3 regions of the Streptomyces sp. NPDC048002 genome follow, and region 1 is predicted to be linked to each of the others. Evidence: riboswitches for the same ligand, from Rfam matches in the RefSeq annotation. Region 1 holds a riboswitch; each other region holds the start of a gene.
What was found. A riboswitch is a leader RNA that binds a small molecule or an ion and turns the genes downstream of it on or off. The one in region 1 is predicted to bind cobalamin.
Positions count from the first base shown of each region.

Region 2: it holds a riboswitch for cobalamin, as region 1 does, so the genes downstream of both, metE (5-methyltetrahydropteroyltriglutamate--homocysteine S-methyltransferase) here and AB0E07_RS19455 (cobalamin biosynthesis protein) in region 1, are expected to answer to the same signal.
Region 3: it holds a riboswitch for cobalamin, as region 1 does, so the genes downstream of both, AB0E07_RS31025 (ribonucleoside-diphosphate reductase subunit alpha) here and AB0E07_RS19455 (cobalamin biosynthesis protein) in region 1, are expected to answer to the same signal.

Region 1 is NZ_JBEZNL010000014.1:107,865-112,448, forward strand. It holds gene AB0E07_RS19450 (cobyric acid synthase) at 1-1,364, opposite strand, end outside; gene AB0E07_RS19455 (cobalamin biosynthesis protein) at 1,361-2,302, opposite strand; cobalamin riboswitch at 2,444-2,587, opposite strand; gene AB0E07_RS19460 (hypothetical protein) at 2,715-2,936, opposite strand; gene AB0E07_RS19465 (inorganic phosphate transporter) at 2,965-4,200, opposite strand; gene AB0E07_RS19470 (lysozyme) at 4,355-4,584, opposite strand, start outside.
Region 2 is NZ_JBEZNL010000005.1:4,959-9,542, reverse strand. It holds gene aceB (malate synthase A) at 1-117, shown strand, start outside; gene AB0E07_RS09140 (3-hydroxybutyryl-CoA dehydrogenase) at 114-983, shown strand; cobalamin riboswitch at 1,252-1,473, shown strand; gene metE (5-methyltetrahydropteroyltriglutamate--homocysteine S-methyltransferase) at 1,647-3,965, shown strand; gene cobF (precorrin-6A synthase (deacetylating)) at 4,051-4,584, shown strand, end outside.
Region 3 is NZ_JBEZNL010000035.1:49,937-54,520, forward strand. It holds gene mctP (monocarboxylate uptake permease MctP) at 1-1,200, shown strand, start outside; gene AB0E07_RS31020 (GNAT family N-acetyltransferase) at 1,269-1,775, shown strand; cobalamin riboswitch at 1,821-1,968, shown strand; gene AB0E07_RS31025 (ribonucleoside-diphosphate reductase subunit alpha) at 2,092-4,449, shown strand; gene AB0E07_RS31030 (ribonucleotide-diphosphate reductase subunit beta) at 4,449-4,584, shown strand, end outside.

The DNA of each region.
Region 1 (4,584 bases):
CCCGAGGCCGCCGCCACCTCGCGCAGGAACGCGCGCCGGAAGCCGTCCGACTCCAGCGAGCCGTGCCAGTGAGTGCCCCAGGTCTGCCCGACCCGGCAGCCGTCCAGGGCGTGCCCCTCGGCATCGGTCATGAACGCCTCCCCACCGGTGACGTCGGCGACCCCGTGATGGATCTCGTACCCCTCGACCGGCTCGCCCAGGGCCTCGCCGGACGGACGGGTGAGGGTCTTCTCGCGGGCGAACCGCACCCGCACCGGCAGCACGCCCAACGCCTCGACCACGCCCTCGCGGCTCTCCACCTCGTCCTCGATCCGCTCGCCGAGGATCTGGTAGCCGCCGCAGATCCCGAGCACCGGCAGCCCCTCGGCGGCCCTTCGGCGCAGGGCGTCGGCGAGCCCCCGCTCGCGCAGCCACGCCAGCGCTCGGACCGTGCCCCGGGTGCCGGGCACCACGACCAGGTCGGCGTCGGCCAGTTCCTCGGGCCGGTCCACGAACCGCACCACGACGCCCGGTTCGGCGGCCAGCGCGTCGACGTCGGTGAAGTTCGACATCAGCGGGATCGCGCAGACCGCGACCCGCAGCACGTCCGCCCCGACGGGCGGCGCGACCGACGACTCCCGGACCGTGCCGCGCAGCGACACCCGCAGTCCGTCCTCCTCGTCGATCCCGAGCCCGTGCCGGAAGGGCAGCACCCCGAACGTCGGCCGTCCGGTGAGCCCGAGCAGCATGTCCAGGCCCGGCTCCAGCAGGGAGACGTCGCCGCGGAACTTGTTCACCAGGAACCCGGCGATCAGCGCCTGGTCCTCGGGGGAGAGCAGCGCGACGGTACCGAAGAACGAGGCGAACACCCCGCCGCGGTCGATGTCGCCGACCACGACCACGGGCAGCCCCGCGTTGCGCGCTATGCCCATGTTCACGATGTCGGTGCGCCGTAGATTGATCTCGGCCGGCGATCCGGCACCCTCGCAGATCACCGCGTCGTAGTCGGCACGCAGCTCGGCCAGACAGTCCAGCACCGTGCCGAGGAGCCGCTGCTGCCGTCCGCCGTGGTAGCCGCGCGCGCTCAACTCGCCCACGGGCTTGCCCATCAGGACGACCTGACTGCTCTGCTCGCCGCCCGGCTTCAGCAGCACGGGATTCATCAGCGCGCTCGGCTCGATCCGGCAGGCCTGGGCCTGCATGGCCTGCGCCCGCCCGATCTCGGCCCCCTCGCGGGTCACGAAGGAGTTCAGCGACATGTTCTGCGCCTTGAACGGGGCCACCTTGACGCCCTGGCGCACCAGCCACCGGCAGATCCCCGCGGTGACCACGCTCTTCCCCGCGTCGGAGGTCGTCCCGGCGACCAGCAGTCCGCCCCCACTCATGACGTGCCCCCCTTCAGCGCGGCACGCGCCGCGACGCTGACGCCCAGGGCCAGCCATCCCACCCGCCGGGACAGCCGGACGGCCCGCTCGATGTCCGTGACCGCCACGGCCCGCCCCGGGCCGTTCAGCACCGGCCGGTGCTCGACACGTCCCCCGTACGACAGGGTCCCGCCCAGGCGCACCCCCAGGGCGCCGGCGAACGACGCCTCCACCGGCCCGGCGTTGGGGCTCGGGTGCTTGCCGGCGTCGGCGCGCCAGGCGCGTAGCGCACCCCGGGGATTCCCCCCGGCGGCGGTGGCCAGGGCGGCGGTCAGCCGGGCCCCCGGCCAGCCGGCGACGTCGTCGAGGCGGGCCGAGGCCCAGCCGTAGCGCCGGTAGCGGGGCGACTTGTGGCCGACCATGGCGTCCAGGGTGTTGACGGCCCGGAAGCCCAGCAGGCCCGGCACCCCGCCGACGGCCCCCCAGACCAGGGCGCCCACCACCGCGTCGGAGGTGTTCTCGGCGACGGACTCCACGACCGCCCGCGCGATCCCGTCGGCGTCCAGGGCCTGCGGGTCCCGCCCGCACAGATGCGGCAGCCGCGCCCGCGCGGCCTCCACGTCGCCGGACTCCAGGGCGCGCCCGACGCCCCGCGCCTCCCGGGCCAGTGAGGTGCCCCCCACCACGGCCCAGGTGGCGGCGGCGGTCAGCGCGACGGAGGCGGCGGGGGAGCGGCGGGCGGCCGCGGCGGCCAGTGAGCCCACGGCCACGGCACCGCCCGCGCAGACGGCGGTGTGCAGCGCGCCGCGGCCCCGGTCGTCCCGCCACAGCAGCCGTTCCACGGCACCCGCGGCGCGGCCGAACACGGCGACCGGGTGCCCGCGGCGCGGATCGCCGAGGAGCAGGTCACCCAGGAGGCCGGTGGCGGCGCCGTACGCGAAGACGCGATCGGCCCGCATCGGCTCAGCCGGCCGAGCGGTCGTTCGGAACCCGGGCGTCGCGCCGGGCGGAGAACCGGTAGAACCGGGAGAACCGGTCCTTGCACCTCGGGGGGCAGCCGCGCATGGCGATACGTCCTCACTCAGGGTGTCCGCGCCCTGGCTCGACTGGATGGGCGGTGAGAGTTCCTGGCTCCCGGGGGATTGCTACCCCGGTGACAGTGGCGGGACCGCGCCGGAGTCGCACCGGCTTCCTCTTCTGCCGCCCTACATGGCCCGGGCAGTCCACCACGGGTCCCGAAGGGCCGTCAACTTGCCTTTGACCTGCGAAGGGAGAGTGTGCTGTGGCCCACATCGGCAGGTCAGAAACCCGCCCTGTGGGGACGGCGTCGGACGCCGTCCCCACAGGGCGGGTGGAGGAGTGCGGGCCGGGTCAGGCCACGATCAGATAGATGCCGTAGCCCACCGCCGCCGCGCACGCGGCGAAGCAGGCGTACGCGCCGGTGACCGCGAGGGCGGCGGAGCCGCCCTGTTCCGCCGCGCGCTCGCGACGGGACAGGCCCTGGATGCCGAGGGTGAACAGGGCCACCAGCGCCACGGTGACCACGAGGCTGACGCCGAAGACGGAGCCGAGAGCCGCCCAGTCGATCTTCATGATGCTTCTTCCTTAACCGGGTGGGGGGTCAGACGGTGGCCTGCGACGGCGCCGGATCGCCGGCCGGGGCCGGGATGGTCGCCGCGAGGTCCTCGGTCACCGGGCCGGCCGGCGGCGGGGTCACCGCGGCCATCGCCTGGGTCACGACGCCCACGGGCTCCTCGGTCTCGTTGACGTTGGTGTGGTCCACGACCTCACGGCGCGAGATCTTCCAGATCGCGGCGCTGGAGCCGATCAGGAACACCGCGACGAGGGCGGTGCCCCAGTCACCGAACCCGCAGACCCACTCGGCGAGCGCGGCGACCAGGGCCGCGGCCGGAAGCGTCAGGCCCCAGGCGACGAACATCCGGGTCGCGGTGGACCAGCGGACCACACCCCCCTTGCGGCCGAGGCCCGCGCCCATCACCGAACCGGAGACGGAGTGCGTGGTGGAGAGGGAGAAGCCGAGGTGGGAGGAGGCCAGGATGACCGTCGCCGCGCTGGTCTGGGCGGCGAAGCCCTGCTGCGGCTGGAGGTCGGTGAGGCCCTTGCCCATGGTGCGGATGATCCGCCAGCCACCGAGGTAGGTGCCGAGCGCGATGGCCACGCCCGCGGAGAGGATGACCCACATCGGCGGGTCGGAGTCGGGGGCGAGGGTGCCGCCGGCGACGAGGGCGAGGGTGATGATGCCCATCGTCTTCTGCGCGTCGTTGGTGCCGTGGGCCAGCGAGACCAGACCGGCGGAGGCGATCTGCCCGGCGCGGTAGCCCTTCTCGGAGGACTTGCTGCCCTCGGCCTTCTTGCCGAGCGAGTACATCAGCTTCGTCGCCAGCATCGCCGCGAGGCCCGCGACGATCGGGGCGGCGATGGCCGGGATCAGGACCTTGGTGACGAGCACGTCGCCGTGGACGGCACCGACGCCGGCCGAGGCGATGGTCGCGCCGATCAGACCGCCCATGAGGGCGTGCGAGGAGCTGGAGGGGAGTCCGACCAGCCAGGTCAGGAGGTTCCAGAGGATCGCACCGACCAGGGCGGCGAATATGACCTCGGGACGGATGCCGGTCTCGTCGACGAGACCCTTGGAGATCGTGTTGGCGACCTCCACCGACAGGAAGGCGCCGACAAGGTTCAGCACGGCGGACATGGCCACCGCGACCTTGGGCTTGAGCGCGCCGGTCGAGATGGTGGTGGCCATCGCGTTGGCGGTGTCGTGGAAACCGTTCGTGAAATCGAACGCGAGTGCGGTGACCACCACAATCGCGAGGATCAGCGAGAAGTTTTCCATTTACCCAGGCAATCGTTCGAGGTCATTGGCCGGACGAACGTAGGTAACCTGAATGAACGGAAGGTGAACTGAAGCGGGCCGCGTGGTGTCCGGAGGGAATGCTCCGTCTCATGTCGGCTCCGCGCGGCCCGGCGCGCCCCAGTTGCCCCAAGGATCAGGAGCCGCGGGCGAACCTCCGCAGCTGGTCCAGGGACCCGTTGAAGAGATTCTGGTCACCCGGCAGCCTGCCGCCGTTGTCGTACTGCCAGAAGGTCCACGTCGACCAGCCGGCCGGCAGGGTTCCCGGGCCCGCCGAGTCGTAGCGGGCCACCCACAGCGGGTGCCGCGCGGCGAAGGCCCGGCTGGATCCGGTGCAGCCGTTCCACCAGTGCGCGGTCGTGTAGA
Region 2 (4,584 bases), on a different contig from region 1:
ATGGACGACATCCGCGCCCTGTTCGAACGCAGCGCAACGAGCGGCGAGTTGCCGCTGTTCTTCACCCCGGACGCCTACACCCGGCACCTCGTGAAGCGTGCGGAGGCCGGAGCATGAGCGGGAACATCGTGCGCGTCGGAGTGGTCGGCGGCGGACAGATGGGGGCCGGCATCGCCGAGGTGTGCGCGCGAGCCGGACTCGACACCGTGGTCTGCGAGGTGGACGCGGTGGCCGCCCGTACCGCACGGGACCGGGTGGCAGCCTCCCTCGACCGTGCCGTGCGCCGGGGCAAGCTCGCCCGGGACGACGCGGACGACGCCCTCGCCCGGCTGATCTTCACCGGCAGCCTGGACGACCTGGCCGACCGGCAGCTCGTCGTCGAGGCGGTCGTCGAGAACCCGGACGCGAAGACCGAGGTCTTCTCCAGACTGGACAAGATCGTCGAGGACCCGGAGGCCGTTCTGGCCACCAACACCTCCTCCCTCCCGGTCATGCGGCTCGGCATGGCGACCGGCCGTGCGGACCGCGTCGTGGGCCTGCACTTCTTCAACCCAGTACCCGTCCTTCCGCTGGTCGAGGTGGTGACCTCCCTGCACACCTCGGCCGCGACCACGGCTGCCGTCGAGGACTTCGCCGCCCGCACCCTCGGCAAGACAGTCATCCGTTCCCAGGACCGGGCCGGGTTCGTCGTCAACGCCCTGCTGATCCCCTATCTGCTCTCCGCCGTCCGAATGGCGGAATCCGGGTTCGCCACGGCAGCGGACATCGACGCGGGCATGGAACTGGGCTGTGCCCACCCGATGGGACCGCTGAAGCTCGCCGACCTGATCGGCCTCGACACCGTGGCCTCGATCGCCGAGTCCCTCTACGACGAGTTCCGCGAACCCCTCTACGCGCCTCCCCCGCTGCTCCAGCGGATGGTGGAGGCGGGACTCCTCGGCCGCAAGACCGGCCGCGGGTTCCACACCTACGACCAGGACTGAGGGCCTGGTTCGACGCGGGCCGGGAGGCCCGCACCCGCCGCAGGGGTGAGGGTCCCGCGCGGCGCGACTGGGAGAGGGCGGGAAGCACGCGCGCCGTGCTTCCCGCCCTCCGCGTGCCCGGTCCGGCATCCGCGTGTCCGGTTCGCCCTCCGCCTGTCCGGTCCGACATCCGCGTGTCCGGGGTCCGGCATCCGCGCATCCGGTCCGGCATCCGCTCCTGACTTCCCGAAATCTGGACGGTGTTCTTCCTTTCACCGCTCCACCCCGTAGGCTGATCGCAGCAGCTGGTTCGCCCCGTCCGCCAGACGTGGCGTCGCAAGAGGGAACCCGGTGGGAATCCGGGACTGCCCCGCAGCGGTGAGCGGGAACGACCGCCGTCATACGCACTGGGTCCGACGTACCGGACCCGGGAAGCGACGGCCAGTAGGTGTCCTCCGGACGGAGGGCGTGCCCGCGAGTCCGAAGACCTGCCAACTGCCCGCGCGCGGACCGTTCCGTGCGCGGACATCCCGGTGACCTCGAGGGCGGGTCGGCGTACACACCAGACAGCACGCACGACCGTGCCTTTGCCGCGCGGGGTCGTGTCCGTCCGGTTCGTCGCACCCTTCGCGCTCTCGTCCCGTCCCCGGGATCTCAGGGATTCATCTCGCGAAGGAGATCTCCGTGACAGCGAAGTCCGCAGCCGCGGCAGCACGGGCCACCGTGTACGGCTACCCCCGCCAGGGTCAGAACCGTGAACTGAAGAAGGCCATCGAGGGCTACTGGAAGGGCCGCGTCACCGCCGACGCCCTCCGGGCCACCGCCGCCGAACTGCGCCGGAGCAACTGGCAGCAGCTCGCCGATGCGGGCATCCACGAGGTGCCGACCGGTGACTTCTCGTACTACGACCACGTCCTCGACACCACCGTCATGGTCGGCGCCGTCCCCGAGCGGCACCGCGCCGCCGTCGACGCCGACGCGCTGGCCGGCTACTTCGCGATGGCCCGCGGCACCCAGGAGGTCGCTCCGCTGGAGATGACCAAGTGGTTCGACACCAACTACCACTACCTGGTCCCCGAACTGGGCCCCGGCACCGTCTTCACCGCCGACTCCGGCAAGCAGGTCGCCGAGCTGAAGGAAGCCCTGGCCCAGGGCCTGACCGCGCGCCCCGTGCTGGTCGGTCCGGTCACGTACCTCCTGCTCGCCAAGCCGGCCCCCGGAGTGCCGGCCGACTTCGAGCCGCTCACCCTGCTGGACCGCCTGCTCCCGGTGTACGCCGAGGTCCTGGCCGACCTGCGCGCGGCCGGCGCCGAGTGGGTCCAGATCGACGAGCCCGCCCTCGTCCAGGACCGCACCCCGGCCGAGCTGAACGCCGCCGAGCGCGCCTACCGCGACCTCGGCGCCCTCACCGACCGGCCCAAGCTGCTCGTCGCCTCCTACTTCGACCGGCTCGGCGACGCCCTGCCGGTGCTGGCGAAGGCACCGGTGGACGGACTGGCGCTGGACTTCACCCAGTCCGCCGCCTCCAACCTCGACGCCCTGGCAGCCGTCGGCGGACTGCCCGGCAAGCGCCTGGTCGCCGGTGTCGTCAACGGCCGCAACATCTGGATCAACGACCTCCAGAAGTCGCTGTCCACCCTCGGCACCCTGCTCGGGCTCGCCGACCGGGTCGACGTCGCCGCCTCCTGCTCGCTGCTGCACGTCCCGCTGGACACCGCGGCCGAGCGGGACATCGAGCCGCAGATCCTGCGCTGGCTGGCCTTCGCGCAGCAGAAGACCACCGAGATCGTCACCCTCGCCAAGGGCCTCACCGAGGGCACCGCGGGCATCACCGGCGAACTCTCCGCCAACCGTGCCGCGCTCGCCTCCCGCGCCGACTCGCCGATCACCCGCGACCCGGCCGTGCGGTCCCGTTCCGAGGCCGTGACCGACGCGGACACGCGCCGCTCCCAGCCGTACGCCGAGCGCGCCGCGGCGCAGCGCGCCCACCTCGGGCTGCCGCTGCTGCCGACGACGACCATCGGCTCGTTCCCGCAGACCACCGAACTGCGCACCGCCCGCGCCGACCTGCGGGCCGGCCGCATCGACACGGACGGTTACGAGGAGCGCATCAAGACGGAGATCCAGGAGGTCGTCTCCTTCCAGGAGAAGACCGGGATCGACGTCCTGGTGCACGGCGAGCCCGAGCGCAACGACATGGTGCAGTACTTCGCCGAGCAGCTCACCGGCTACCTGGCCACGCAGCACGGCTGGGTCCAGTCCTACGGCACCCGTTATGTGCGCCCGCCGATCCTGGCCGGCGACATCTCCCGGCCCGAGCCGATGACGGTGCGCTGGACGTCGTACGCCCAGTCGCTGAGCGACCGCCCGGTCAAGGGCATGCTCACGGGGCCGGTCACCATGCTCGCCTGGTCCTTCGTCCGGGACGACCAGCCGCTCGGCGAGACGGCCCGCCAGGTCGCCCTCGCCCTGCGCGACGAGGTCGGCGACCTGGAGGCGGCCGGGACCTCCGTCATCCAGGTGGACGAGCCCGCGCTCCGCGAGACGCTGCCCCTGCGGGCCGCCGACCACGCCGCCTACCTGGCCTGGGCGACGGAGGCGTTCCGGCTCAGCACGAGCGGGGTGCGGCCGGACACCCAGATCCACACCCACATGTGCTACGCCGAGTTCGGCGACATCGTCCAGGCCATCGACGACCTCGACGCCGATGTCATCAGCCTGGAGGCCGCCCGCTCGCACATGCAGGTCGCCCGCGAGCTGGCCGCCCACGGCTACCCGCGTGAGGCCGGACCGGGCGTCTACGACATCCACTCCCCCCGGGTGCCGAGCGCCGACGAGGCCGCCGAGCTTCTGCGGACCGGTCTGAAGGCCATTCCCGCCGAGCGGCTGTGGGTCAACCCCGACTGCGGTCTGAAGACCCGCGGCTGGCCCGAGACCCGGTCCTCCCTGGAGAACCTGGTCACCGCCGCCCGCACCGTCCGCGGTGAGCTGCCCGCATCCTGACGCGACATCCCCGCCGGGGCCGGGCGTTCGAGACGTCCCAGCCCCGGCCGGCCGACGGGACCACGGCACACGAGCAAGGAGCGGCATGACGTTGGACGGCAGGACCAGGTTCATCACCGTCATCGGCATCGGGTCCGGTGACCCCGACCAGCTGACCCTCGCGGCGGTGAAGGCCATGCGGGAGACCGACGTGTTCCTCGTCCTCGACAAGGGGCGGCAGAAGTCGTCCCTGGTCCGGCTCCGGCGGGACATGCTGGACGCGCATGTCACCGGGCCGTACCGGGTCGTCGAGGCGGAGGACCCGTGGCGCGACCGTTCGCAGGACGGTTCCACCGGGTACCGGGAGGCCGTGCACGACTGGCGGCGTCGGCGTGCCGACGTCTGCGAGCAGCTGATCCGCGACGAGCTGGCGCCGGGCGAGCGCGGCGCGTTCCTGGTGTGGGGCGACCCGTCGCTGTACGACAGCACGCTGGCCGTCCTGGAGGACATCACGGCCCGGGGGAACCTGGCCGTCGACTACCGGGTCGTCCCGGGGATCAGCAGTGTCTCCGCGCTGGCGGCACGGCACCGCATCGGGCTCAACCGGGTCGGCCGGCCGGTCCACATCACACCCGGGCGC
Region 3 (4,584 bases), on a different contig from region 1:
GCGCTGACCGGCATCCTCGCCACCATGCCGTACATCGCCCTTCAGCTCGTCGGCATCCAGGCGGTGCTGGACGTGATGGGCGTCGGCGGCGGGGAGAACACCAACTGGTTCATCAAGGACCTGCCCCTGCTGATCGCCTTCGGCGTGCTGGCGGCGTACACCTACTCCTCCGGACTGCGCGCCCCCGCGCTGATCGCCTTCGTCAAGGACACCCTGATCTACCTGGTCATCGCGGTGGCGATCATCTACATCCCGATCAAGCTGGGCGGGTTCGACGAGATCTTCGCCGCCGCGGACGAGAAGTTCACCAGCACCGGCAGCGGCGGACTGGTCCCGCCGGAGGCGGGCCAGTGGACCTACGCCACCCTGGCGCTCGGCTCGGCGCTGGCGCTGTTCATGTACCCGCACTCGATCACGGCGACCCTGTCGTCCAGGAGCCGGGACGTGATCCGCCGCAACACCACCATCCTGCCGCTCTACTCCCTGATGCTGGGCCTGCTGGCGCTGCTGGGCTTCATGGCGATCGCGGCCGGGGTGAAGGTGGAGAACGGCCAGCTGGCCATTCCGCAGCTGTTCGAGAACATGTTCCCGGACTGGTTCGCGGGCGTGGCCTTCGCGGCGATCGGCATCGGCGCCCTGGTGCCGGCGGCGATCATGTCGATCGCGGCGGCCAACCTCTTCACCCGCAACATCTACAAGGACTTCCTCAAGCCGGACGCCACACCGGCGCAGGAGACCAAGGTCTCCAAGATCGTGTCCCTGCTGGTGAAGGTGGGCGCCCTGGCCTTCGTGCTGACCATGGACAAGACGGTCGCCATCAACTTCCAGCTGCTGGGCGGCATCTGGATCCTCCAGACCTTCCCGGCCCTGGTGGGCGGTCTGTTCACCCGCTGGTTCCACCGCTGGGCGCTGCTGGGCGGCTGGGCGGTCGGCATGGTCTACGGCACGGTGGCGGCCTACGGGGTGGCCTCGCCGACGCAGAAGCACTTCGGCGGCTCCTCCAAGGAGATCCCCGGCATCGGTGAGATCGGCTACATCGGTCTGACGGCGTTCGTGCTGAACCTGCTCGTCACGGTGGTGCTGACCTTCGCGCTGAGGGCGGCCAAGGCCCCGGAGGGCGTCGACGAGACGCGCCCCGAGGACTACACCGCGGACGCGGGCGACCCGGGCGTGCAGAAGGACCTGGCGCCGCTGCACTGAGACTCCCCCAGGACGGGCCGCCGGACAGCAGGTGTTCCGGCGGCCCGTCGTCGTACAGACTCGACCCCATGGACTTCCTGATCCGTGAGGCGCGCGCCGCCGAGTACGAGGAACTGGGCGGGATCACGGCCCGCGCCTATCTCCGGGACGGGCTGCTGGCCTTCGGGGAGAGCGACTGGTACCTCGGGGAGCTGCGGGACGTGGCCAAGCGGGCGGCCGCGGCGCTGGTGCTGGCGGCCGTGGAGCAGGACCGGCCGCTCGGGGGCGTCACCTTCGTCCGCGCCGGCGGACCGATGGCCGATCTGGCCGGCCCCGGCGAGGCGGAGATCCGCATGCTCGCCGTGGACCACGGCGCCCGGGGCCGGGGCGTCGGCGAGGCCCTGGTGCGGGCCTGCGTCGACCACGCCCGCGCCACGCCCGGCTGCACCGGCCTGGTGCTCTCCACCCAGCCCCTGATGCGGACCGCCCACCGCATCTACGGACGGCTCGGTTTCACCCGCGCCCCGGACCGCGACTGGAACCCCGTGCCGGAGCACCCCGAGTTCACTCTGCTCACCTATCAGTTGACGCTCTGAAGCCGACGCGACACAACATCTGGGGGTGCCACCGCGCCCCGGCACTAGATGTATGCTCATGCTCGCTGCCGCCGCAGGGGAATCCGGTGCGAATCCGGAACTGTCCCGCAACGGTGTACTTGTGCATGTCTGTTCCCCGAACCGGCCTGCGCAGGAGTCAGTCCGAGGACCTGCCGACAGCGCGCCCGGCCACCCGGCCGGTGCGCTTTCGACGTCCGGGCCTCGTGGAATGGGCCGGTGGGCGCGACGCCCCGTGCGCTCGTGAGCTGCCGCCTGTCCTCCGCAAGGCCCCGTGCCGAGCGAGGGAGAGCCCCACGTGACCATCGCGCCAGCCGACCCGGCTTCAGCCGACCTGGTTCAGACCGACGGTCCCGGTACCGCGTTGCTGCGGACCCTGACCGAGCTGACCGCCGACCTCCCCGACGCCGACCCCGGCCGGGTCGCCGCCGCGGCGCTGCGCGGCCGGTCCGCTCGGGCCGACGAGGCGGAGCTGCGCGAGCTCGCCACGGAGGCCGCGGCCGGCCTCATCTCCGAGGACCCCGCCTACAGCAGGCTGGCCGCCCGGCTGCTGACCCTCTCCATCGCCGCCGAGGCCGCCTCGCAGGGCGTCACCTCCTTCACCGAGTCCGTCGCGGTCGGGCACCGCGAGGGGCTGGTCGCCGACCGGACCGCCGCGTTCGTGCGGACCCACGCGGCCCGGCTGAACGCGCTGATCGACACCGGCGCCGACGACCGCTTCGGCTACTTCGGCCTGCGCACGCTGCACAGCCGGTACCTGCTGCGGCACCCGATCACCCGCCGGGTCGTCGAGACGCCCCAGCACTTCATGCTCCGGGTCGCCGCCGGCCTCGCCGAGGACGACTCGGCGCGTTCCGTGGACGAGGTCTCCGCGCTCTACGGCCTGATGAGCCGCCTGGACTACCTGCCGTCCTCCCCCACCCTCTTCAACTCCGGTACCCGGCACCCCCAGATGTCGTCCTGCTACCTGCTGGACTCGCCGCTGGACGAGCTGGACTCCATCTACGATCGCTACCACCAGGTCGCCCGCCTCTCCAAGCACGCCGGCGGCATCGGTCTGTCGTACTCCCGCATCCGTTCGCGCGGTTCGCTGATCCGCGGCACCAACGGGCACTCCAACGGCATCGTGCCGTTCCTGAAGACGCTGGACGCCTCCGTGGCCGCCGTGAACCAGGGCGGCCGGCGCAAGGGAGCGGCCGCGGTGTACCTGGAGACCTGGCACTCCGACATCGAGGAGTTCCTGGAGCTGCGGGACAACACCGGTGAGGACGCCCGCCGTACGCACAACCTGAACCTCGCGCACTGGATCCCGGACGAGTTCATGCGCCGGGTCAACGCCGACCAGGACTGGTCGCTGTTCTCCCCCGCGGACGTGCCCGAGCTGGTCGACCTGTGGGGCGAGGAGTTCGACGCCGCGTACCGCGAGGCGGAGGCGGCCGGGCTCGCCCGCCGGACCGTCCCGGCCCGTGACCTGTACGGCCGGATGATGCGCACCCTGGCGCAGACCGGCAACGGCTGGATGACCTTCAAGGACGCCGCCAACCGCACCGCGAACCAGACCGCCCTGCCGGGCCACGTGGTGCACTCCTCGAACCTCTGCACGGAGATCCTGGAGGTCACCGACGACGGCGAGACCGCGGTCTGCAACCTGGGGTCGGTCAACCTCGGCGCGTTCGTCGACACGGCCGCCGGCGACCTGGACTGGGAGCGCCTCGACGCCACCGTCCGTACCGCCGTGACCTTCCTGGACCGGGTCGTCGACATCAACTTCTACCCGACCGAGCAGGCGGGCCGCTCCAACGCCAAGTGGCGTCCGGTCGGACTCGGCGCGATGGGCCTGCAGGACGTCTTCTTCAAGCTGCGGCTGCCGTTCGACTCCCCCGAGGCCAAGGCGCTGTCCACCCGGATCGCCGAGCGCGTGATGCTGGCCGCCTACGAGGCGTCCACCGACCTCGCCGAGCGCAACGGCCCGCTCCCGGCGTGGGAGAAGACCCGCACCGCCCAGGGCGTACTGCACCCCGACCACTACGACACCGACCTCAACTGGCCGGAGCGCTGGGCGGCCCTGCGCGCCCGGATCGCCTCGGTCGGCCTGCGCAACTCGCTGCTGCTGGCCATCGCGCCCACCGCCACCATCGCCTCGATCGCCGGCGTCTACGAGTGCATCGAGCCGCAGGTGTCCAACCTGTTCAAGCGCGAGACGCTGTCCGGGGAGTTCCTCCAGGTCAACTCCTACCTGGTGCAGGACCTGAAGGACCTCGGCGTGTGGGACGCGCGGACCCGGGAGGCGCTGCGCGAGGCCAGCGGCTCGGTGCAGGACTTCGCCTGGATCCCCGAGGACGTACGGAACCTGTACCGCACGGCGTGGGAGATCCCGCAGCGCGGACTGATCGACATGGCCGCCGCCCGGACCCCGTTCCTGGACCAGGCCCAGTCCCTGAACCTGTTCCTGGAGACGCCGACCATCGGCAAGCTCTCCTCGATGTACGCGTACGCCTGGAAGTCCGGGCTGAAGACGACGTACTACCTGCGCTCGCGCCCGGCGACCCGGATCGCCCGCGCCGCGCAGGCCACCCTCCCCGTGCAGCAGGCCGCCGATCCCGAGGCGGTCGCCTGCTCCCTTGAGAACCCCGAGTCCTGCGAGGCCTGCCAGTAATGTCCAACGAGACCAAGAACCTGCTCGACCCCGGCTTCGAGCTGACTCTGCGCCCCATGCGCTACCCGGACTTCTACGAGCGCTACCGGGACGCGATCAAGAACACCTGGACCGTCGAGGAGGTCGACCTCCACT